Regions from separate parts of the Paenibacillus sp. 7516 genome, predicted to be linked through region 1. Evidence: a T-box and tRNA genes for the amino acid it is inferred to sense, from the RefSeq annotation. Region 1 holds a T-box; the other regions hold tRNA genes.
What was found. A T-box is a leader RNA that pairs with one kind of tRNA and senses whether it is charged. The one in region 1 lies ahead of leuS (leucine--tRNA ligase), so its partner is inferred to be a tRNA-Leu.

Region 1 (6,003 bases):
GCGTGTTAACCTGGCCATGTCACCTCGCAAAGAGGTGGGCCGTAACGAAGATGCGGACAAACTCCTGGCGTTTATGAAAGAACGTCCTATGGGCGGTATGCCTTACTCGGATGCCACTCCACCGGATATCATCAAGCAGCGCTTTGGAATCAGCAAGTCTGCTTTTAAGCGTGCTTTGGGCAAGCTGATGAAAGACGGACTGGTGACGCAGAAGGAAAACTGGACGTACTTGGCGGAGTCAGCTCCCAAGGATTCAAGTGAAAACAAGTAATCGTTAACGACATATTGGAACGAAGGAAGGCAGGGCAAGGCTGGGTGAACTCCGGACGCCCCTGCTTTTTCTTTTGGAATCGGAAAATGAAATTGAAAGTGCGGTGCCTGACATGTCTTACCGTAAATTTGCTTATGTGTACGATGAATTAATGGAAGATATGCCTTATCCGGACTGGATAAGGTTTGCAAGAACAGCCTGGGAACAGCATGGTATGCCGAAGAGCGTAGCCGAGCTTGGATGTGGAACAGGCTCCATTACGATCCCACTGGTCAACTCGGGGTTTGAAGTGACGGGCATTGATCTGTCTGCGGATATGTTATCTGTGGCGCGAAGCAAAATGGAGGGAACCCCTCAAGGTCATCGATTGTATCGTGAAGGTAGTGTCCGCTGGGTTCAGCAGGATATGCGGGATTGGAGAGTACCCGAACCTGTGGATTCAGTAATCTCCTTCTGTGACTGCATTAATTACCTGCTAGAAAAGGAAGACGTCGTTCGAACGTTCCAGCGTACCTACGAGATGCTAAAGCCGGAAGGCACATTCCTGTTTGATGTACACCATCCAGACACCTTGATCCGCTATGAAGAAGAGCAGCCTTTTGTCCTGGATGAACGCTCCGTATCTTATATCTGGACCTGCGACATGGATCGTGAACGGTGTGAGATTGAGCATCATCTCAGCATTTTCTCCCGGGTGGGTGACGGCGGCAAGGACATGTACCAGCGGTTCGAAGAGGTTCACGTTCAGCGTGCATACGATCCGGACTGGATGAGGCTGGAACTGACCAAAGCTGGATTCAGGAATGTCCGTGTATATGCTGATTTCACATGGGAAGAAGCTGGAGAAGGAGCGCAGCGACTATTTTACGTCGCGGTGAAATAGGATTGCAGATAGGGAACCGTCCTTGTAACAGTGAGGGCGGTTTTTTCCTGTTTTTATGATGAAATGCATTGTCAGCACGAGTAAAGAGAGCCATAATGGACGAAGGTGGAAAACGTGGAAAACGCTTACCCGATCTTGATGAATAGAATTCTTATTGATAAAAAAAGGTGGTGTAGAAGTGGAAAGTACATACAAAACAAGGCTGAGTTCAGAACAGCTGAATGCAATTGCCAAGCAACATTTTAATACAGGCATCCAGGAATACAGGGAAATGATTGACGGATGGGCCAACCATGCTTATTATATCTCGCTCGGCAACGGGCAAGAGGTGGTGCTCAAAATCGCTCCTTCCAAGGTTGGTAAACCATTGCGTTGTGAGCAGGATCTCCTGATGGCAGAAGTTCAGGCACTGCGTCTTGTGGGAGAGCTTCGAGATGTACCGGTCCCCCGTGTATTGGCGTGGGATACCACATGCAGTCTTGCTCCGGCGGAGTACTTTATGATGGAATATATGCCTGGCACGCCTTATAACAAGGTCAAAGATCAGTATAGTGCAGCAGAGCAGGCAGAGATTGAAGAGCAGCTTGGTGCATTCAATCGCCGGATCAACGAGATCAAAGGTGAAAAGTTTGGCTATTTTTCAGAAAAGAAACCAAAGTATAACACCTGGAAGGAAGCATTTTTGAGTCTGATGGATGATCTGCTGACCGACGGAAGAGAGGCTGGCGTAAAACTTCCTATGGATTATGATGAGCTTGCCCAATTGATTAGCGAGAAATCGGATGTGCTGAGTGATGTCAACGAGCCGGTACTCATTCACTGGGATCTGTGGGATGGCAATGTATTTGTGGAACAGGGGCGGATTACAGCCATTATTGATTTTGAGCGCTGCCTTTGGGCGGATCCCCTAATGGAGCACTACTTCAGTCATTTCAATTATACAAAAGGGTTTGTGAAGGGTTATGGTAGGGCCATCACAACCGATAGTGAACGAAAACGAAGAAGCTTGTACGATCTGTATTTTGATCTGATCCTGTGGATTGAATGCGAATATCGTCAATATGATAACAAGGAACACATTCAGTGGGCAATTCATAACTTGGAAGAAGGAATCGAGCGATTTCGATTGTCCTAGGCTGAATGGGGAAGAACAGCATTATTTATAGTCAAAAAACCAAGCAATATTGACTTTAGTCGTGCTTTTTTATATAATGGTCCCGATATTGTATACATATTTCGATGATAAGGAACAGTAGTGGATCCTGTACATGACAGAGAGTCGGCGGTTGGTGCAAGCCGATTGACAGTATTTCACGAACTCGCCTTGGAGAAATGCGGTGATTACACCATCCTGTGCTTGAATGTTTGGCATTTCGTTCAGGAATGGAAATCCGCATCGGTTAACCGCCGTTACAGGTCCAAAGGGAGTGGATGACGAAGCACGTTCGTCCGCTAACTAGGGTGGTACCACGGGAATTCAACCTCTCGTCCCTAGCGCTGCAAACGCTATGGATGCTGAGGTTTTTTTGTTGCAATAAAAGTGAATAACCAAGAGGAGGAACAATAGATGAGTGAAAATCACCAGCCGAAGCACGGCTATCAGCCGCAGGTTATGGAGAAAAGTTGGCAGCAGTATTGGGATGAGAACAAAACGTTTAAAACAGGTGAAGACCCGGATAAACCGAAGTTTTATGCACTCGACATGTTCCCCTATCCATCCGGTTCAGGTCTGCACGTAGGTCACCCGGAAGGGTATACGGCAACAGACATCGTTTCCCGTTTCAAACGTATGCGTGGTTATAATGTGCTGCATCCGATGGGCTGGGATGCTTTCGGTTTGCCTGCTGAGCAGCACGCTCTGGACACGGGCGAGCACCCGCGGGAAATTACATTCCGCAACATCGACAATTTCCGGCGTCAAATCAAGTCCCTTGGTTTCTCGTACGACTGGGATCGTGAGATCAGCACAACAGACCCCGAATACTATAAATGGACACAATGGATCTTCATCCAGCTGTATAATAAAGGCCTGGCTTATGTAGATGAAGTGCCGGTTAACTGGTGTGAAGCGCTGGGTACGGTACTGGCTAACGAAGAGGTTATCGACGGCAAAAGTGAGCGTGGTGGTCATCCGGTTGTGCGCAAACCGATGCGCCAATGGGTACTGAAAATCACGGAATATGCTGAGCGCTTGCTGGAAGATCTGGAAGAGCTGGATTGGTCCGAGAGCATCAAGGATATGCAGCGCAACTGGATTGGCAAATCCACAGGTGCAGAGGTTGTATTTGCCATAGAGGGCAGTGAAGAAGTTATTAAAGTGTTTACAACACGTGCGGATACCCTGTTCGGTGCAAGCTTCGCCGTTCTTGCTCCTGAGCATGAATTGGTCGATGCAATTACGACAGCGGAACAGCGTGAAGCCATTAAGGCTTACCAGGAGCAGGCTGCTCGTAAGAGTGATCTGGAACGTACGGATCTGGCCAAAGAAAAAACAGGCGTATTCACTGGTGCCTATGCGATCAATCCGGTTAATGGTGCAAAACTGCCTATCTGGATTGCGGATTATGTGCTCGCAGGATACGGTACAGGAGCGGTTATGGCGGTTCCAGGTCATGATGGTCGGGACTGGGAATTTGCGAAGCAGTTCGGTCTGGACATCATTGAAGTTATCCAGGGTGGGGACGTAACACAAGAGGCATATGCCGGCGACGGACCGCATGTGAACTCTGATTTCCTGAACGGACTGAATAACGAAGAAGCGATTGCGAAAATGATCGCATGGTTGGAAGATAATGGTAAGGGGCAAGGGAAAACAACGTATCGCCTGCGCGATTGGTTGTTCAGTCGCCAGCGTTACTGGGGTGAGCCGATTCCAATTCTGCACCTTGAAGATGGAACAATGAAGACGGTACCGGAAGATCAACTTCCTTTGCTGCTGCCGGATATCGACCAGATCAAACCTTCAGGTACTGGGGAGTCTCCACTGGCGAACGTAACAGAGTGGGTAAATACGGTGGACCCAGAAACGGGAATGAAAGCACGACGCGAGACCAATACGATGCCACAATGGGCGGGAAGCTGCTGGTACTATCTGCGCTTTATCGATCCACACAACGACAAAGAGCTGATCTCCCAGGAGAAACAGCAGCAGTGGTTGCCGGTTGACCTGTACATCGGGGGAGCCGAGCATGCCGTGCTTCACCTGCTGTATGCTCGTTTCTGGCACAAAGTGTTGTATGATCTGGGCGTGGTGAATACCAAGGAGCCATTCCACAAACTGGTGAACCAGGGTATGATTCTGGGAACCAATAACGAGAAAATGAGTAAATCCCGTGGTAATGTCATTAACCCGGATGAGATTGTGAATGAATTCGGTGCCGACACATTGCGTCTCTATGAGATGTTTATGGGACCTCTGGAAGCTACAAAACCGTGGAATGCTAACGGGGTAGAGGGCATGTACCGCTTCCTGTCACGTGTGTGGCGTCTCTTCATCAACGAGGACACTGGGGCAATCAACGACAAGATCACTGTGGATGGCGGAACGGAAGAATTCAAACGCACAGCTCACAAAACGATCAAAAAAGTTACGGATGATCTGGAACATCTGCGTTTCAACACAGCGATCAGCCAGTTGATGATCTTCATCAACGATGCATACAAAGCAGATACATTGCCACGTGAAGCGATGGAAAACTTTGTACAGCTCTTGTCTCCACTGGCACCGCACATGGCGGAAGAATTGTGGAGCCGTCTTGGACACGAAGGAGGAATCTCCTACGTAGCTTGGCCGGAGTATGATGAATCCATGACAGTAGATGCTGAAGTGGAGATTGTTGTACAGGTTAACGGCAAAATCGTAACTCGTGCAACGATTGCCAAAGATCTCGATGCACAAGGCATGCAGGACTTTACAATGGAACTGGCGCCTGTCAAACAGGCTCTGGAAGGCAAGACCATTCGCAAGGTCATTGCCGTTCCAGGCAAACTTGTTAATATTGTTGCCGGTTAATTTCACCGGCTCTAAATACTTCATCCAGCTTCAACAAGTCCTCTTCATACTTGTCGTGGGTTGTATGGATGAGGCTGTCAAATACACCGTCCAGGCTGTTTTTCATTAAAGCAAGTGCCTGGGCGGTAATGCCGCCGGGAACGGCAACGCGAGCCTGGAGCTCTTGGGGTGTATATCCTCCTTCCGTCAGCAGCTTACCTGTTCCGAGGAGCATTTCACCTGCAAGAGCGCAGGCGTCTGCGCGTTTGATCCCTGTTAGCTTGACGGCACTGTCGATCCATTGTTCCAGGAAGAAGGATATGAATGCAGGTCCGCAGCTGGAAAAATCGGATGTGATCCGGGTGCAGGCTTCATCGACTTGGTAAGGTCTGCTGAAGTGACTGAGAAGTCCCTCCAGAACGGATCGGTCTTCAGGGGTCATGCGTTCGCCATGAATGCACAGGGATGCTCCGCTGCCGACCTGGTGTGTAACGCTGGGGATGATCTTGGAGACTTTGCAAGGAAGTGAAGATTCCAGATGGCGCAGCTGCACGGGACTCGTAATCGAGACGATGATGTGATTGGAATTTACAACAGGCAGAATGTCGTCAATAACATGCTTGAATTCATGTGGTTTCACGCATAGAAATATAATGTTGCTTCGGATGACAGTTTCCCGATTGCTCTGTGATTCATGCAGACCGGGATAACGGAGGGATAACTGACGCACTTTGGAAGGGGTCCGATTGCTTGCAGCGATCTGCCGGGGCTCGAGTGCTCCGGATTGAATCAAGGCATAGATCAGCAGGCTTCCCATGCTGCCGGTTCCGATAAATCCAACCTTCATTGTTTCAGGCC
Region 2 (6,003 bases), on a different contig from region 1:
AGAGGCCCGTGCGAAGGGAGCAACCGATCAGGAGATTATGGAGACGGTTGCGGTAGCCGGAGCGGTTGGCGGCGGTCACGCGCTGTCTCAAGGTGCAATGCGTGTGCAAAAAGCATTGCACTAGGTTCGTTCGGTAGTTGAGTTTAAATAATAAGACAGCAAAACAGGCTCTGGAATGATCCAGAGCCTGTTTTGCTGTCTAACTTATATTTTTCCAAGCATCTTGTTATACATAAACTGTCCGGTCACCCGGCGCGCTGTTACATAGCGGTCACTGAAATAGGGATTCGACATTTTGGTGATGCTGACACCTTTACTGCTGGAAGCATGAGCGAATTGTCCGCCCCCGATGTATACGCCTGTATGCGAAATGCCACTGCCTGAAGTGTTGAAGAATACCATATCACCTGTGCGCAGATTGGCTTTGGATACCGGAGTACCTGCCTTGGCTTGCTGCTGTGAAGTACGTGGCAATTCAATGCTATATTTTTGGAAGATATATCTCATAAATCCAGAGCAATCAAACCCGGCCAGCGTTGTGCCGCCCCACTTGTAAGGTATTCCATTCATGTTGTTAACGACGGTGTTGATACTGCTCGCCTCAGTGCTTGCTGCACCAGATGTAAATAGAACGGCTGCGCCAAAAATAGAAATGATCAGTTTTTTCAAAATGAATGTTCTCCCTTCGATGCCTACGGAGTTAGCTAAGGGTTCGGTAGAAGGTTCCCTATATTTCCTATGTATAAGAATAATTCACCCAAAATGGTTCCCCCGTTTTCAAACATGAAACTCGGCAAATGAATAATTAATATTTTGTAACCTTTTGAAACTATATTGCATAAATGCGTAATTGTCAAACCTTTCTTCCTTCTGCAATGTTAACGGAATTCAAGACTTTTTGTGGAAAGTTGTAGTTCTCCATGTTTATTTATGATGACAAAAACGTAATTTGTGTTTCATCGGCACATAAATTGGACAAATAAGTAAATTGGAGTCGAAGAGGATAGTAAGGTTCATTCTCAACAGAAAAAGTCAGGTCTCGACCAGATTTTATAAGTTTCGGTTATCGTAGGTCTAATAATTTTCAATTTAATTGTTGACACCTTAAATTTCACATGATATATTATTTCTTGTCGCCGCGATAGATTATCTCGGAGATATGCCATATGCGGTCGTGGCGGAATTGGCAGACGCGCACGGTTCAGGTCCGTGTGGGCTAACCCCCCGTGGAGGTTCGAGTCCTCTCGACCGCATCAATTCATACATGAGGTTTCTGATCTGCTTTTTCTGGCAGATTGGGAACCTTTTTGTTTTTTTATACATTAGAGATGCTGCTGTTCATCAAATGAGAAAAACAAAATAGCTGTATGCAAGTCGAGCTTCTGTTTGGAGCGCCGGCTGAAAAAGGATTTTGTTGAACAACAGGCACTTCTTCAGGTCCCATTGCCTCTTGGCAAAAAGCACCTCGAATAACCCCAAGATTTCCAAGACAGAATGTACATAAATGGGGTGAATTGTCTATGAGGAAAAAAGGGATTCGGATATTACCTTGGATCTTGTTATTGGCCATGCTTATCGGATGTCAGAGCTCGAAACCTAAAGAACAGGATTTGATGCGGATAAATTCCGCTAATGGTAACAATGCGAAAAAAGTCATTTTCCTGATGGTGGACTCTTTAATGTATCAGGCGATCGACGAAGGAATCGGCAAGCAGGATCTTCCTGCCTTACAATTCCTGATCAAACACGGGCAATATTATAAAAACCTGGTCAGTTCTTTTCCCACGATGTCCGTCACGATTGACAGCTCCTTGCTTACCGGTGCATATTCGGACCTTCACCGTGTGCCGGGTTTGACTTGGTATTCTGCGGACAACAAAAAAATGATCATGTACGGAACTGGCCCGACGGAAGTGCTCAAACAAGGAGTGCATCCGGTAGTGACGGATGCTCTAATTCATTTAAACGGGAGTCATTTGAACAGAAATTTACCTACGATCTATGAGGATCTTGCCCGGCAAGGATTAAAGTCGGGTTCAATCAATGGCCTGATATATAGGGGGATGTCCGCTCAAAAGCTGTCGATACCTCAATGGATTCAGGCAGCTGCTTCTTTACCCAAAGAGATTGATGTGAAAGGGCCGGATTTACTGTCCCTGGGTGCCTTGTCTAATCCGTTTCAAGGGATTAAAGACTTGCCGGATGGTCTAACGAAGCGAATGGGGATTCATAATGAATTTGCGATTGAAGCCTTAAAATATTTAATTCAATCCAATAAATTACCGGATTTTTTGTTTGTCTATTTACCGGATTTAGATCGGGAGTTACATAAGAAAGGCCCTACGGGACTTCGTGGAGTGAAGGAGTTAGATCAGCAGCTTCAATCCGTACTGCAAACATTCGGTTCTCCGGAAAAAGCTTTGCAAAATGCCATCTTTATCATTGCGGGTGACAGTGGAATGACCCGTATTCTGCCTGAAGATCAGAATGCGGTCATTGATCTGCCCTCTTTGCTTGGAGATGCCAATATTATGCGTCCGGGTGATGCTGTATCGAAGGAGACTGAACTCATTCTTGCCGTCAATGAAACAATGGCCTATATATATTCATTGAAGGCGGACCGTTCCCTTAGAGATACAGCAAACCTGCTAAAGGATGATCCACGCATTGACTTTATTTCCTGGAAAGAAAATGAGTGGAATTACGCAGTTCAGGGATCCACAGGCAAACAGCTCCGATTTAAATCAGGAGGTAACCTGACCGATTCATACAACCAATCATGGACGGTCGAACAGGATGAAGAGGTACTGGACTTAAGCACAAACAAGATTAAACATACATTGAAATACGATGAGTATCCGGATGTCCTGAAACGCTTGTCAAGCTCGCTCCGTTCACACCAAGGTGAATTTTTGGTTGTCACGGCCAAACCGGGCTATGAATTTACCAGCGGCAGTTCACCAACGCACAAGGGCGGAGGAGGCCACGGATCAATTCGTAAACAGGAATCACTTGTTCCCTTGATTATCAGCGGAACAGACCAAAAGCCTGAGTATTTACGAATCGTGGATTTAAAAGATTATTTGCTTAACCTTTTGACCCAAAAGACTCAAAGAAAACCAATAGTGCATTGATAAATAAACAGCTGGAGTAGCTCGTTCAACGTATTCAGCTTGGTCGCACCGATACGAGGCAAGAGAAGCCACCTTGATATGCTCTTTAACTTCGAATTGCTGTTGTCTGATCGTATCTTTTGATTATGAGACCATCGGTATAGTTTATACCGGTGGTTTTTTGCGTTGATTAATACTCTGTACGTCAGAACATTTTTCGAATAGATGACATCAACTTCCGCCAGTCCATATTGCTTCATTTGCGGCATCGGTTAATCCCCTAGGGCAGCCACTCCAACTTTCTTTAGGATATAGACCCAGTGCTATTTGGAGAAATGCCTGTTCTATGGCTGTTGTACCCCCGCTTTCATGGTGAAATGTACGCAAAATTCCGAATTGTACCTATCCTGAGCATAATACATCCACTATTCTTTTCACGTAAGGAAAGCGCTATCATTATTGGTTTGAATTCACTATTTCAGAGGGGGTAGGGATGATTTGAAGCGAATGGGTAATCGGATGGCGATGGTTTTTCTGGTGTTCATCTTTGCAGCAGTTCAGTTTGGTTTTACAGGGACCAAAGGTCGTGTGGTTGAAGCAGCGGCAGAGACAAAATTGGCTGAGAAACCGTACATGGGCTGGAGCAGTTACAGCATGCAGGTGTATGACCCTTCCGTAAAATGGACATCAGCAGAGAGCATCAAGAAGCAATCGGATGCCATGCGAGAGAAGTTACAGGCTCATGGCTATGAATATATCAATATTGACGCTGGATGGAACGGAGATAATGATGAATACGGAAGACCGATTCCTAACAAAGAGCTGTATCCGAACGGATTCCAGGAGGTTATCGACTATGTTCATAACAATGGTCAGAAGATCGGGATCTATCTGATTCCCGGATTGTCTATTGATGCATACAATAAAAACCTCGAGATTTATGGGACGGGCGGAGCTTGCAGGATGCAGGATATTGCTTACCAGCCGCTTACCGTGATGGATGCTTGGAATGCGTATACCTACAAGATTGATTTTTCGAATCCTTGTGCTCAGAAATACATCGATTCCATCGCAGATCTACTGGGCGAGTGGGGCATTAACTTTGTCAAATTCGACAGCGTGACTCCAGGATCAGGCATTAACAATCTGAGCCGGGATGCACGAGGAGATGTGGAGGCTTGGTCCAAGGCTTTGGCAAGGCATAATATCTGGTTCGAGCTTTCATGGGCACTGGACCATAACTACGTGGATTTCTGGAAAAAACACGCCAATGGCTGGCGTATCGACTGGGATGTTGAAGCATACGACAGCAATGTGGGTTTAACGCAGTGGGCTAATATTGCACGATTGTTTCCAATCGCTGCGCTTTGGTGGCGTGATGCAGGTCCTGGCGGGTGGAATGATTTTGACTCGCTAAACGTGGGCAATGGTTCCATGGATGGGCTCACCAAGGATGAACGAAAGACAGCCATGACATTCTGGGCGATCTCGTCTGCACCGTTGTATACAGGGAATGACATGACCAGGCTGGACAGCTATGGACTTGAACTTCTGACCAATGATGAAGTGATCGCTGTCAATCAGGCTGGACGTCCGGCTCATCCGGTATCGATGGATACCCAGCAGCAGGTATGGTACGCCAATAACGGAGATGGAACGTACAGTGTGGCTCTCTTTAATCTGGGCAACCGGAGTGCTGAGGTCAAGGTTAATTGGAGTGATATCGGTCTGGAAGGACCTGCATCGGTCCGTGACCTGTGGAGCCATTCCGAACTGGGTACCTTTAACGAAGGGTTTAGCAGCGGTTTATTGGAGCCTCATGCTTCACGAATGCTGAAAGTCAAGGCACTGAGCGGAACATCGACGGTGAATGACGATGATACAGGCATGCGCTATACCGGAGATTGGAAGCGAAATGGAGGCAAGGAACAATTAGAGGGTTCACAGGACCTGACTATAGCGATTCAGGATTCCACAGGCAATGAAAGAGCGAATGCGGATACAGCGAGCGATTCCAATGTAGCAGATGAACCGGCTGCTGAACCATCCGTTGCTGGAGACGATACCACGGTTACCGAGGTGGTCTACGTTAACGATGACGACAGTGAGATACAATACAACGGTTCGTGGAATGCGAATACCGGCAGAGGTTTCGGGGACTTCAATGACGATGTGCATTATACGGAAGAAGACGGCGATTATTTTGAATACACGTTCACAGGTACAGGCATCGAGCTGCTGACAGAGAAGCATCAAGAGCAGGGGGACATGAGTATTATTCTTGATAATGGAGAGGCAGAACAGGTAAGCGCGTATACCGATGGAGAAAGGGAAGCCCAGCAGGTGCTGTACAGCAAAACAGATCTGCCAAGTGGAACACATACCCTGAAGGTCGTTAAGGCATCGGGCCAATACATGCTTCTGGATGCACTCAAAGTAACCAGGGAAAAAGAGTCTGATGGACAGAACAGTGGAATAAGCCCAACCGCTGCAGACTTTGATAAGGCAGTGGATCAGCAGGCGGATGTGAAAATTACGTTAAACCTGAACGGTAATACGTTAACTGGTGTGGAATACGACGGGGGCGATCTCGGCGAAGATGACTACGATGTCATTGACAATACGTTAACGATCAAGAAACAATACCTCACACAGCTGCCCGTCGGCACAACGAAGTTTAACGTGTTATTTAGCGCGGGAGATCCGCAGACGCTGATGATTAAGGTTATTGACACTTCAGGAATCCGATTCGCGATGATTAACAATGATGATCCCGGAATTAAGTATAGCGGCAACTGGTCGCGCAGCACGGGAAGAGCATTTGGCGACTATAAGGATGATGTGCATTACGCCGAGCAGAACGGCGATTATTTTGAGTATGAATTCAGGG
Region 3 (6,003 bases), on a different contig from region 1:
AACCGGATATGGGCGGGGTACTCACAGGCTTTGTACCAAGTGCCGAGATACTACAGAATCCTGCGATGCTATATATTGCCATCGGAATCATTGGAGCAACGGTTATGCCGCACAATCTGTACTTGCATTCATCCATCGTGCAGACCCGGCAGATCGAACAGACAACTCAGGGGAAAAGAGAAGCCATTCGTTACTCCACTATGGATTCAACTATCGCTTTAACCCTGGCCCTGTTTATCAACGCCGCCATACTCATTGTGTCAGCCGCTGTATTTCACAGTGCAGGCATGACACAGGTCGCTGAGATTGCCGATGCTTATCACTTGCTCACACCTCTGCTGGGCACAACCATTGCAAGTATCCTGTTTGGTGTCGCTCTGCTGGCCTCAGGTCAGAACTCTACGCTTACAGGTACACTGTCCGGGCAGATTGTCATGGAAGGTTTCCTGAACATTCGGATTCCGGCTTGGCTTCGCCGGCTCGTGACCCGATTAATTGCCATCATCCCTGCCGTCATTGTGACGGCTATCGCCGGAGAACACGGAACGGAAGAATTGCTGATTTTGAGCCAGGTTATTCTATCGTTGCAGCTGCCTTTTGCCGTTATTCCACTTGTGATGTTTACGAGTGACAAGAAAAGCATGGGCGCATTCGCCAACAAATTGTGGCTCAAAATCGTCTCTTGGATCATCGCTGCCGTAATTGTGGTTCTGAACGTTTATCTGATTATCCAGACCATCATGCTGTTTTAATCTGAATATGCGGTAAACAGTTTTATTCTTGCCCATAGATTCATTAAAAAAAGGCTGATCCCTTATCAAGAATATACTTGAGGGGATCAGCCTTTTAGTTTGCCGTACACTTGCCTTGTCCTTTATTTAATGACGCGAAAGTCATCTCTTTTTAATTTCATCCACTAACCTTCAGAAGGCACAAGCAGTGGAATAAGCTGCTCCAAGGCTTCGATCGTCCAGTCTGCATGCTCTTGGCCCTCCAGCTCAGGCTGAAATCGACCATAGCCCTGCAAAATCCGAATCGTTCGCATCCCCAGCTTCTTGGCAGGAATGATATCGTTATCAATCCGATCCCCAATCATGACTGCTTCCCCGGGTTCACATCCCGCCTGCTTCAAAGCCACAGCATAGAGTTCCGGATCCGGCTTCGATACACCTTCTTCTGCCGAGCAAGCCAGTACATCCACGTACCTCCGCAGACCGTAGCTCTCCAGGCGCTCAGCTGTCCCTGGACTCTGATTGGCGATGATCCCGATTCGATAATGGAATGACAATTCCTTCAACACCGCGTCAGCAGAAGCGAAGGGTTTCTCCAGTTCCTTCCGGAACTTCAACTTCTCCTGGATCTGCTCCCTATGACGTTCATCGCTGATCAGCGTTCGAATGGCTACCCTCATGGGCCACTGCTCATAATTTCGGTAACAGGAGGCAAATATCTCTCGCACTTCCTCTATTTTCACCGGATATCCAAGCAAGCAGGCTTCTTTTACAAACTGCCCTATAATATCATCTACCGGCTCCCATTCGTCCACCAGCGTATCTCCTACATCAAAGAACAACCATTTTAACCCCCGTACATCCGGCACGCCTATTCCTCCTTGTTAGCCATGAACGCAATCTCTATAAATCAGCAATGTACATTAATGCTCAAATAAAAAAGAAGACCCACCATCATGCATGAGTCTCCTCAGAATTCCGTTTTTCCACAAGTTCAATTATAACAGGCACCTAACACCGGATCAATCGGCAGCTATCACATTAACCATTAAGCAAGAAGCCAACTTCTCCATTAAGGGAATACACAATGCGGTCAGCTCCCATCCCTCGGTAAATGCCTTTGGGGTGACTCTGTTCCGTAATCACACATAGTGATTTGGAGGTCCAGGAACGGCAGATCTGCAAATAGCGGCAGGTCAGGTTCAGACTGTTCTCGAAGATAAAAACATTGCCTACGCTCGACTGCGGTAGAAACCACTTCTGAGCTTCAGCTGTATTCATGCGAATGACGTTCTCCACTCCGATTCTGCGGAGCTTCCGTTCTTCTCCTGCACTATTGGTCAGAACGGCAAACGGCATTTTTTTGTACATCAGCAGCTTGATAAACTTGCGGCCTGCTTCATTCGGTGCTGTTACTAAAATCATCTCATTATCCATCATTCGTTCCTCCCTTGGCGTGAAAAGACAACAAAAAAGAAGCGTGGGGGACCAAGGCCTCCCGAACGCTTCTTGAATAACCCATGACGAAAACGCCATGAATATGCGTACGGCTTGTTGCCTCTCCCTTTAACGCTTACGAGGTTAGCTGACGGATTCGGGCGCGAGAGTCGCCCTATTTCCGGCTTGCACCGAAAAATTCACCCCATGGATTAGCTGCAATGACAGCCATTCCGATTGGTTCCCCCGTTTCCCACCCATGAATGAATGGAAACTCAGCGATTAAAACATCGTTCCTGTTTCATATATTGACCAGAGCGATATTATCGTTTGTTTCGTTGTTCATGTTAAGTTTAATTGAATTAGAAATTACGATATGAATCATACACCCGCGACATGTTAGTGTAAAGTCCGGTCAGATCACCGAATGGACGAATTTAAGGCATTACATATCAATGATATCGCTTACAACCAATCTATTCTCCATCCATCTCTATGAAGCTCGCTAATTCTCGTCCTTATGAAAAACGTCTGTAATTTAGGATTTCTGTTAGTAAGAATAGATATTTTGTATGATTAATTTTGCATTATCTAATTGTAAGCAATATAATATAGCTATAGGAATCATTAACCCATCATACGATATGGAGGCGACAGATCATGTCCGTTTATGACTACAAAGTCAATACCCTTCGGGGCCAGGAAGTCGAGATGTCCGATTATCGCAACAAGGTGCTGCTGATTGTAAATACGGCGAGCAAATGTGGTCTGACCCCGCAATTTGAAGGCCTACAGGAACTCTATAACAAATTCAAAGACCGGCAATTTGAAGTACTAGGCTTCCCAAGTAACCAATTTGCTCAGGAAAAAGGATCTTCCGACGATATTGCTGAGTTCTGCCAGATGAACTACGGTGTAAGCTTTCCTATGTTTGAGAAAATTGATGTCAATGGTTCAAGCGCTCACCCTCTATTCCAACACCTGACAACAGAGGCACCTGGACTGCTCGGATCCAAAGCCATCAAGTGGAACTTCACCAAATTCCTTGTCGATCAGAACGGACGTGTCGTGAAGCGTTATGCTCCAAAAACGACTCCTGACCAAATTGAGGCTGATATTGAGAAACTGCTGAAATAGATTAACATGGAGAGGCCATAATCAACATGGAACCAGAGAAAGTCCGGTTCTCTGTGAATGGCCTTTTTTATGTTGTTCCAAACGCAAAAAAGAGGTTTTCCATATACGGAAAACCTCTTTTTGTCGTACAATATGATGCGGTCGAGAGGACTCGAACCTCCACGGGCATACGCCCACTACCCCCTCAAGATAGCGTGTCTGCCATTCCACCACGACCGCATGTCGTAAATAATCGGCAACAAAAATGATTATACAGGATTACATTATAAAAGTAAAGCACTTTTATAAAAACTACTTTTGAACCTGTGTTTTTCCTCCAAATATCGGTTTTTATCGTCATGATCTTTTAACTGCTGCATACATTAAATTTCAATTCTTTTATACATCTTCATTTTAATTTTGGCTCTTCATAAGAAAATATATCATATACTTAACATTATTTTTTGAACTTTTAACCAAAATAGGTCACATAATATAACATTAAAGTATAAACAAAACTTAAAATAAGAAATCATTGACAAAATACGGATGTTTATGTGATTATATATATCATATAATTCGGATTTTAAACATAAAAGGATTCAGATATCAATACTAATGTTATATAAAATAACATTTCACGAACGTAGGAGGCGAAAGACCGTGAACCGTGGGAATAAGCTGCTCGATTATGTCAAACTGCTTGATTCCTCCATTCATGTCGGAGGTTTTACCCATTCGTTTGGTATGGATGTACACATCGCTGAAGGCAGCATCCGAAATGCCGATGATCTGGAATCCTTCATGCGCTGCCAGCTGCATCCCAGTATTGTTCGACTTGAGGGCATGGCGATTAAGGGTATCTACAGCGCAACGGATCATAACGACACATGGCGAACAGCTCTCATTGACAAGTTGGTTCACGTTCAGCGGACTCCTTCTGATCAAAGGGAGCAAGCCGCTGCCATGGGCAAAAGACTGATCAAGCTGGCCCGGGCTCTCCACCCCTGGATTGAATTCAGCCAGCTCGAACACACCCTTGCCAAATACGAGTCTGTAGGCTGCCTCTCTACTGTTCACGCCTGGATCAACCACTACCTCGATATCCCCGTCGAGGAAGCGGTAATGGGTTACTTGCACTCAGCCATGAATGCATGCATAACCGAAGCCTCCAAAGTCCTCCCCATGCATAACGAAACAACCCAGGAACTGCTGGTTCGCCTGGCCGCAGACCTGGAGCATGAATGGAATACCGTTAGCGCCTCCGCTGCGGATGGACCGGCACAGCCAACCTCAATGTCCATGAAATCGCTGTTCCCCAGCTTCCACATGCTTGGCGCAGGGCTGCATGCTTATCGCGCCTGAACTTACCGCCTTCAAGCTCCCCTCATATTTCCCCAAACGAAAAAGCACGCAGCAACCTCCTTGCTGACGTGCTTTTTCTCGTATGCCTATAGAACACAACGTTTTTACGTCATTATTTGATGTAAATACACTATTTTTCGTCGTTTATAATTGTTACATGACGTAAATACGTATATAATGTAATGAACAGCTCGCATCTCCCTCTATTATACACAGCCCAAGGCGGGTTGAAATACTTCTATGAGGGGTGAACCCTTTTGAACAAAAAGAAACCCGTGACTCCGTTCGGATGGGCCATCAAACGCCGCTTAACGGAGCTGCAGATGGACCAAAAAACGTTTTGCGAGAAGCACGACATCCCGCCGTATCGTTTATCCAATCTCATCCATGGCACACGAAAAGCCACTCGTTTCCGAAACCAGGTCGCAGACATTTTGCAAATTTCGGATGAACTACGATGACACTGCCATTACCTTGCCATCCCGATCCTTTAACTGATTGCCAAGGAGGGCCTATTCATGAGCTTCTTTACAACTGACCTTGAAAGGTTATCCTTTCAATCCCTACGTCATCAACTCATCATCGTCGACCGCGACTGGAGAATTTGCAGCTGCAATACCGCATGGCAGAACGGACTCGGGCGATTGCATCTCTCGAAATATAAAAAATCCGACACCCACCGATCTTCTTGCGAAACGTTTCATTATCTTCAGCTGCTGCAGATATGGGTAGCCCAGGAAGAGGAAACGGAGAACTCATCGATTATTCAAAAGTTAGAGAAGATTCAACACCCCTATGTTCACTGCCATACATATGACATATCTGTACAGTCTGCGAACCTGGACCTTCGATGGTTTAGGCTGGAGCTGACGCCCTTGCATCAGACGGATCCTCCTTCTCCGATGGGATTAGCTCTGATCTCGCATACAGACATCACGGAACAGAAGCGAATTGAACAGCAATTGAAGCTTGCTCTATCCGAAGTACGGACACTACGCGGACTGCTTCCCATTTGCGCCGTCTGCAAACAGATTAAGGATGAGCAGGACGTCTGGAATTCAGTCGAAGGTTATTTGGAGAGACATACCCATGCTGAATTCACACACGACATCTGTCCGGACTGCATCCGCAGGCTATACCCGAAGTACTCCAACATTTTGGATAAACGCTCCTGAGCATAACAAAAAAAGCAAAAAAATAACCACCTCTCCTATACGGACAGGTGGTGTTCAAATTGAGACATATCCAATTCCTCCGGGGATCCCTGCAGCGCAATTGCTCCCTTGTCCATGACATAGATAAAATCCGCAGCCCCGCGTACAAAATCAATGCTCTGCTCGACGAGCAGCACCGA
Region 4 (6,003 bases), on a different contig from region 1:
CGTATCTCCAACCCAGACGGTATATGATCAGTTGAATGAGCATATTCGCATGTTATTGCTGTATACTTCGGTTCCGTTTCTCCTCCTGACCCTGATTGTCATTCGGGTAGCGCGGAAACTGGCGAGTCCGTTTGTCTATCTGGCCGATCTGGTTAATCAGGTGGATCAGGGCAAAGTGGATCTGCCCACAATGAAACCGCATTGGAACAGGGAGGCCGATTTGCTAACCCGCACGGTTTTGGGTGCATTGGTCAATTTTCGCAAGCAAACGGATCAGCTTACCTACGATGCCAGAACGGATGTGCTGACAGGCATGACGAATCGCAGGACATTTGAAGAAGTCATTCAGCAATGGATTGATGAACAGACGCCATTCTCGATTATTGTTCTGGATATCGACCGCTTCAAATCCATTAACGATACTTACGGGCATCATGCTGGAGACGAGGTACTGAAGCATATTGCAGGTTTGATCAGGTTGGCCGTTCGGCCGCAGGATGTGAGTTCCCGCTTCGGCGGGGAAGAATTTGTCGTGCTGCTGCGCCATACCGGAGCTGAAACTGCCTATCAGATTGCCGAATTTATCCGTGTATCGGTTGAGGAGAGTATCATGCCGATCGATCGCTCCGTGACGATATCGGCAGGGATTGCCGAATATCCGCTGCATTCATCTTCAGCGACGGAGCTGTTCCATCTGGCCGACACAGCTCTTTACCAAGCGAAGGAAGAAGGGCGCAATCGTACCGTGACCATTCAGACCGTAGAAAGGTCATAAACAGTCCGGGAAGATCGCCTATGAAATAACTATAAAAAAGCTGATCCCTTATGAGAAGGAATCAGCTTTTTTGCGTTCACTATACTTCCTGTGACTTGGCTTGGACGACTTCATTCGTATAGGTTTCTCCCCAGTCCCGCATGCTGAATATGATCGGACGGAGCGTTTCCCCAAATGGCGTAAGTGAGTATTCCACTTTGGGTGGCACTTGAGGGTAGATTTCCCGGTGTACGATCCCGCTGCTCTCCAATTCTCTTAATTGCAAGGTGAGCATCCGCTGCGTAATGTCGGGAAATAACTTCCGGAGTTCATTGAAGCGCAAGGAACCTGAAAACAAGTGATACAGAATGGCTCCTTTCCATTTGCCTCCAATAACGCTAAGTGTAACTTCTACGGCGCAGCCATAGGGTTTGGGGCATGTCTCGGTTGAGATTTTTTTCATCTATCTGCACCTCCGTCAGCTATGTCTATAGTATCAATTTGAGCACTACATACCCAAAATGTGTGTATATTCTCCTCAAAGCATACCATGTCTGATTCGGATTATAAACCCTGGATATCGGATTAATGAAAAGGTGCAATGTATACTAAAAAACCCGGTTTCGTTATACGAAACAGCGGGTTGATGTAAGATTGAGGGTATACAGTAACATTTATATGTTAGACCAATGAAGACAGGATGGTATCACACAGGGCCATCGTTCCGACATTATCCTTGCCGCTTGAATGCGGAAGCGAATGATCGTGGCAGCATGACATGAAATGCGCCATCTCACCTACAAATCCACGAAGGTAGAGATCGCGGTATGCGCCAGACATGGGAGAGCTGGAAGGAGTATAGACCGTATCCTGCTCTTCAAGAGCCTTCCAGGGGAGACTGTCCGAGGTGCGAGAGTGATGGACGGTAAGTGTATTCATTTCATCTGCTGACGCAAAACCGTGATCGAATGTAACCAGTACGCTTTCGCTTTCGCGTGACCATGCACTCATGCCTGCGAAGTAGGCACTGCCCACAATACCGTTATCAAATTTCAGGGAGATGCTCTGATTAATATGTTCCCCATCCTTGACTGTGGTACCCGTCACGTGCTGTACCTCTCCGAAGAGGAAACGCATCAGATCGACCATGTGAATGGCAGCGAGCTTCATAAACTGTTCTTCATTCTTGCAAAATGGAGTACTGTCAACCGCAAATTTCATCTGAAACGAACGCGTTCTACCCATTGAACCACCATCAATCATTTCCTTTAATTTCATATAGATAGGCGCATAGCGTTTCATAAATCCTACCATTAGTACAACGCCAGCCTTTTCGGCTGCGTCTGCAATTTCTGCAGCTTCTCTGGCAGTCCAGCCAAGGGGTTTGTCAACATAGACATTCTTGCCCGCCTTGATGCATTCCATGGCGAGAGACGTTTGATCCTGAGGTTGAGCTACCACAACAACGTTGTTGCAGTCTTCATTTTGCAGCATGAGAGTTGCGTTATCATATGCTGACCCTGTACTGCCGAATCGCAGCAAGGCGGCTTGAGAACGTTCGATACTGCGAGTGGAGATGGCCTGGATGGTAGCCCCTGCTTCTACAGCAGATGGGTAGATATTGGTCGTTGCGTGAAATCCGGCACCAATAAAACAAAGATTCGTTTGAGTCATAACCATTCTCCTTCATTGTTGATCGAACCATTTTTGTCAATCTAAACAGGATTCTCGCTCAAGTGGTACAGCATCTGGCTTGCAATCTCCGAATTGACGATATGAGGAACAGGCTGTGGTCCGTTCACCAGATGCTGACGCTGCTGAACAAGATAGAGCAGGGAAGCAGCCTGGAGAGACAAGCCCAGATCCATCGTCTCGGCAGGATTTCCGCTTCCACCTGCAAGATTAAGCATCTCACCTTGGGTAAGCAGCATGAGTCGTCGGCCATTCGCAAGGGTGAATTGTTCGATATCTGTTGTAAGACGTTCGGTATGTGCAGCTTCCTGCCGAAGTCCGTCCAGGTCCAATTCCCAGGAGAAATGTCCAGCGTTGGCAAGAATCGTACCATCGTTCATCTGACTGAAGTGTTCCATTGAGATGGCATTGGGGCGACCTGTAACCGTAATGTAAACTTGGGCAAAAGCAAACGTTTCTTCCAGCTTCGCTACGCGAAATCCATCCAGAGCAGCTTCGAGTCCAGCAATAGGTTCGGTCTCAACCACAATAACCTGGCTGCCTAGATTACGCAGATATCGGGCAATCCCGCGTCCACAGGAACCATATCCTACGATAACGAAGCGTCTTGTAGGCAGAATCAGATTCGTGGTGCGCATGAATCCTTCAATAATGGTCTGACCCACGCCATGTTCATTTTCCATGATGCGCTTGAGGGGACTATCATTAATGACAATAATCGGGAAGGTCACTTCCGCCCCTGTTTCCTCACGCAGCAGATTGGCTCCTGTCGTGGTTTCTTCTGTTCCGCCAATGAGCCCACTATGGTCATAGTGCTGAATGAGAGTGCGAGCCAGATCGGCTCCATTATCCATGAGAAGATGCGGCTGGTGTTCAAGCACGTGATGAATATTGTGCATATGCTGACGGCGTTCATCTGAACGTTGTCCATACACGGGAATGCCTTCGGCGATAAGTGCAGCAGCAACTGGATCCTTGGTTGTGCCTGGGCTTCCTGTTAGTACAACGTTGGCTCCACCAGCCTGTAGGGTTCGGCATAGAACGGCCGTCTTAGGCTCTACGTGAATACAGATTCCAATGGTAAGGCCAGCAAAGGGGCGTTCTTTGGAAAATCGGGATTTTAGTGCAGCGAGGAGGGGCATATGCATTTCTGTCCAATGAATATGTCGTTTTCCTTCTTCAATAATTTCAGGTGTCATGTTCATAGGTTTGCTCATATTCCTCTCTATCCATAAGTTATCCGTCCTTCAGGACAGTTGCTGGTGCTAACGATAGGAGGTTTTTAATTTCTATAAAAGGACATATGTCCTATAAATTTCAGATTATAAAAAAGTATTGCATTCTTCTTCCAGAGCCTGTATACTCTTAATTACGGTGAAACGAGAAATGGATTAACCGGATGCTTTTCATCAAGGATGAGAAGATACATATTATGCGGTCGTGGCGGAATTGGCAGACGCGCACGGTTCAGGTCCGTGTGGGCTAACCCCCCGTGGAGGTTCGAGTCCTCTCGACCGCATCGAAGAGAAAAAGGTTCGAAGATTGCTTTTGCAATCTCTCGAACCTTTTTTTATTTTTCTACGAATTGAAATGCCCTGAAACAGGCCTTGATTATGTGTCCTCAAGTTCGGTTGTTAGTGCTGGCGCTGACGCTGGCGTAAGAAAATCGCTGTCCATAATCCGGACAAGGCACCAATAATGCCGAAAAGGGAAACGCTGCCGACCACTTCATACGCCTGAAATTGGAACAAGAACGCGATCCCGCTGCCCAGGGTCGTTCCTGCAAGAAAACCGAGAGATATGCCTGTATCTTTGCCGAGCTGCATGGGATCACCTGCTTCAAATAGTTTGTCAAAACATTTGCAAAATGCGGGTACAAGAAGTAAAGTGTGATCAGGAAAATCATTGAAATTTTTCCTATACTCATTGTGTGGCTTTTCCAGTGCAAATATGCATGAACTTAGAAACGGGAGGTTACGATCACATGGATATGAACGAACGCATTGCAGCTTGGAATGCGGAAGCGCAGCAGTGTACCTGTGGACATGATCATCGGCTGGTGCAAATGCAGGTCTTTTTGGAACATGGTGCAATTCGTAGATTACCGGGGTACCTGTCGGAACAGGGCTATAACCAGGTTACTGTGGTATATGATGGCCAGACAGGTCCGGCGGCGGGATGTGAGGTGGTAAAAAGCCTACGGGATGCGGGCCTCATAGCAGATGAATTCCAGATGCCGGAGAACAGTGCGGGGGATATCATTGCCGATGAGGCTGCTATTGTGCAGGTACTGCTTGGTGTTAAACAAATGACTCAGGCCATCATCGCAGTGGGATCGGGGACCATACATGATCTGGTGCGCTTTGTGTGTGCCAAAATGAACAAGCCATTTCTGTCTGTCCCAACAGCGGCATCGGTTGATGGGTTCACTTCAGCAGGGGCGCCGCTCATTGTAAGCGGCATCAAGCAGACGTTTCAGGCTGTACCGCCCGAAGCGATTTTTGCGGATATTGACATTACCCAGCAGGCTCCCCAAGCAATGACGGCTGCGGGATTCGGTGATATGTTAGGCAAATATACGTCTCTGGCAGATTGGATTGTGTCGCGTGATCTGGGCGGGGAGCCATTCTGTCCGGTTGCTTATCGGATGACGGAAGAAGCGCTGACGGCCTGCATCGAAAATGTACAAGCCATCGCCGAAGGAAGAGCTGAGGGTATAACCGCATTGATGGATGCGCTAATCATTTCCGGTGTCTCTATGCTAATTATTGATCATTCCCGCCCGGCATCCGGCGGTGAGCATCACATTTCTCATCGTTGGGAGATGGAATTAATGGTAGCGGGCCAGAAACCTGTTCTGCATGGGGCCAAAGTCGGCGTAGCTTGCGTGCTTCTTACAGAGCGATACAAGGAACTTGCAAGTCTGTCCCTAGAACCTGTTTTTGATGTGTATGCTACTTTACCTGATGCGTCACAGCTTATGGCATGGCTTGAGCAGGTTGGGGGTCCGACCACAGTAGATCAGCTTGGGGTTACACCGGATATGGTGGAACATGCATTTGCAACCGCACATACACTTAGAGAGCGATATACCGGACTTAAATATATTAATGAAACTCTGAACGTAGTTTAAAATATAACCAACCTGTGCATCGGATAAACTTATCGGAATGGCTCTGTGTTTTGCTCTTATTTGTACGTACAAATCATACAATGATTTATTATAGGTTCGAACAAGTTATTGGAGCAAAGTGAAGGGGATGCACGTCACAGCTATATCAAGAGGTATGTTTCATTTAAAAAGGCTCTGTCTTCCCGTGTGGGAAGAACAGAGCCTTTTGTCTGTTCGCTAATTTAGTTGTTGCGACGGTCTTTCAGGATGACATCTGCGAACAGGATGGTTTTCGGGATGCGGAAAAATTGTTCCGCTTGTTCCTGAAACGCGGCAGAAGGCAGCGTTCCCTGATGCAGCCATTTGCGGAAAGTGCCGGGATGAACCCCGATCCAGTGGCTGACATCTGTCACCGACAAATCATGGACCATACACAAGCCTGTCA

Region 2: it has a tRNA-Leu gene. The T-box ahead of leuS (leucine--tRNA ligase) is inferred to sense a tRNA for this amino acid. The anticodon was not compared.
Region 3: it has a tRNA-Leu gene. The T-box ahead of leuS (leucine--tRNA ligase) is inferred to sense a tRNA for this amino acid. The anticodon was not compared.
Region 4: it has a tRNA-Leu gene. The T-box ahead of leuS (leucine--tRNA ligase) is inferred to sense a tRNA for this amino acid. The anticodon was not compared.

Annotation. Positions count from the first base shown of each region.
Region 1 is NZ_NPBI01000020.1:356,308-362,310, forward strand. It holds gene CHI14_RS17555 (CvfB family protein) at 1-271, shown strand, start outside; gene CHI14_RS17560 (class I SAM-dependent DNA methyltransferase) at 384-1,154, shown strand; gene CHI14_RS17565 (phosphotransferase family protein) at 1,333-2,289, shown strand; T-box leader at 2,385-2,650, shown strand; gene leuS (leucine--tRNA ligase) at 2,722-5,166, shown strand; gene comER (late competence protein ComER) at 5,147-5,992, opposite strand.
Region 2 is NZ_NPBI01000007.1:239,448-245,450, reverse strand. It holds gene CHI14_RS08390 (carboxymuconolactone decarboxylase family protein) at 1-124, shown strand, start outside; gene CHI14_RS08385 (C40 family peptidase) at 205-669, opposite strand; cyclic di-AMP (ydaO/yuaA leader) riboswitch at 675-806, opposite strand; tRNA gene CHI14_RS08380 (tRNA-Leu) at 1,169-1,253, shown strand; gene CHI14_RS08375 (alkaline phosphatase family protein) at 1,569-3,134, shown strand; gene CHI14_RS08365 (X2-like carbohydrate binding domain-containing protein) at 3,621-6,003, shown strand, end outside.
Region 3 is NZ_NPBI01000013.1:15,644-21,646, reverse strand. It holds gene CHI14_RS14275 (Nramp family divalent metal transporter) at 1-752, shown strand, start outside; gene CHI14_RS14270 (HAD family hydrolase) at 917-1,600, opposite strand; gene CHI14_RS14265 (hypothetical protein) at 1,773-2,168, opposite strand; cyclic di-AMP (ydaO/yuaA leader) riboswitch at 2,287-2,459, opposite strand; gene CHI14_RS14260 (glutathione peroxidase) at 2,829-3,305, shown strand; tRNA gene CHI14_RS14255 (tRNA-Leu) at 3,442-3,524, opposite strand; gene CHI14_RS14250 (urease accessory protein UreF) at 3,948-4,649, shown strand; gene CHI14_RS14245 (Rha family transcriptional regulator) at 4,907-5,110, shown strand; gene CHI14_RS14240 (nitrogen regulation protein NR(II)) at 5,168-5,824, shown strand; gene urtE (urea ABC transporter ATP-binding subunit UrtE) at 5,860-6,003, opposite strand, start outside.
Region 4 is NZ_NPBI01000008.1:75,524-81,526, reverse strand. It holds gene CHI14_RS08855 (sensor domain-containing diguanylate cyclase) at 1-775, shown strand, start outside; gene CHI14_RS08850 (winged helix-turn-helix transcriptional regulator) at 855-1,217, opposite strand; gene CHI14_RS08845 (Gfo/Idh/MocA family protein) at 1,436-2,428, opposite strand; gene CHI14_RS08840 (adenosylhomocysteinase) at 2,470-3,663, opposite strand; tRNA gene CHI14_RS08835 (tRNA-Leu) at 3,881-3,965, shown strand; gene CHI14_RS08830 (hypothetical protein) at 4,081-4,272, opposite strand; gene CHI14_RS08825 (sn-glycerol-1-phosphate dehydrogenase) at 4,431-5,579, shown strand; gene CHI14_RS08820 (helix-turn-helix domain-containing protein) at 5,801-6,003, opposite strand, start outside.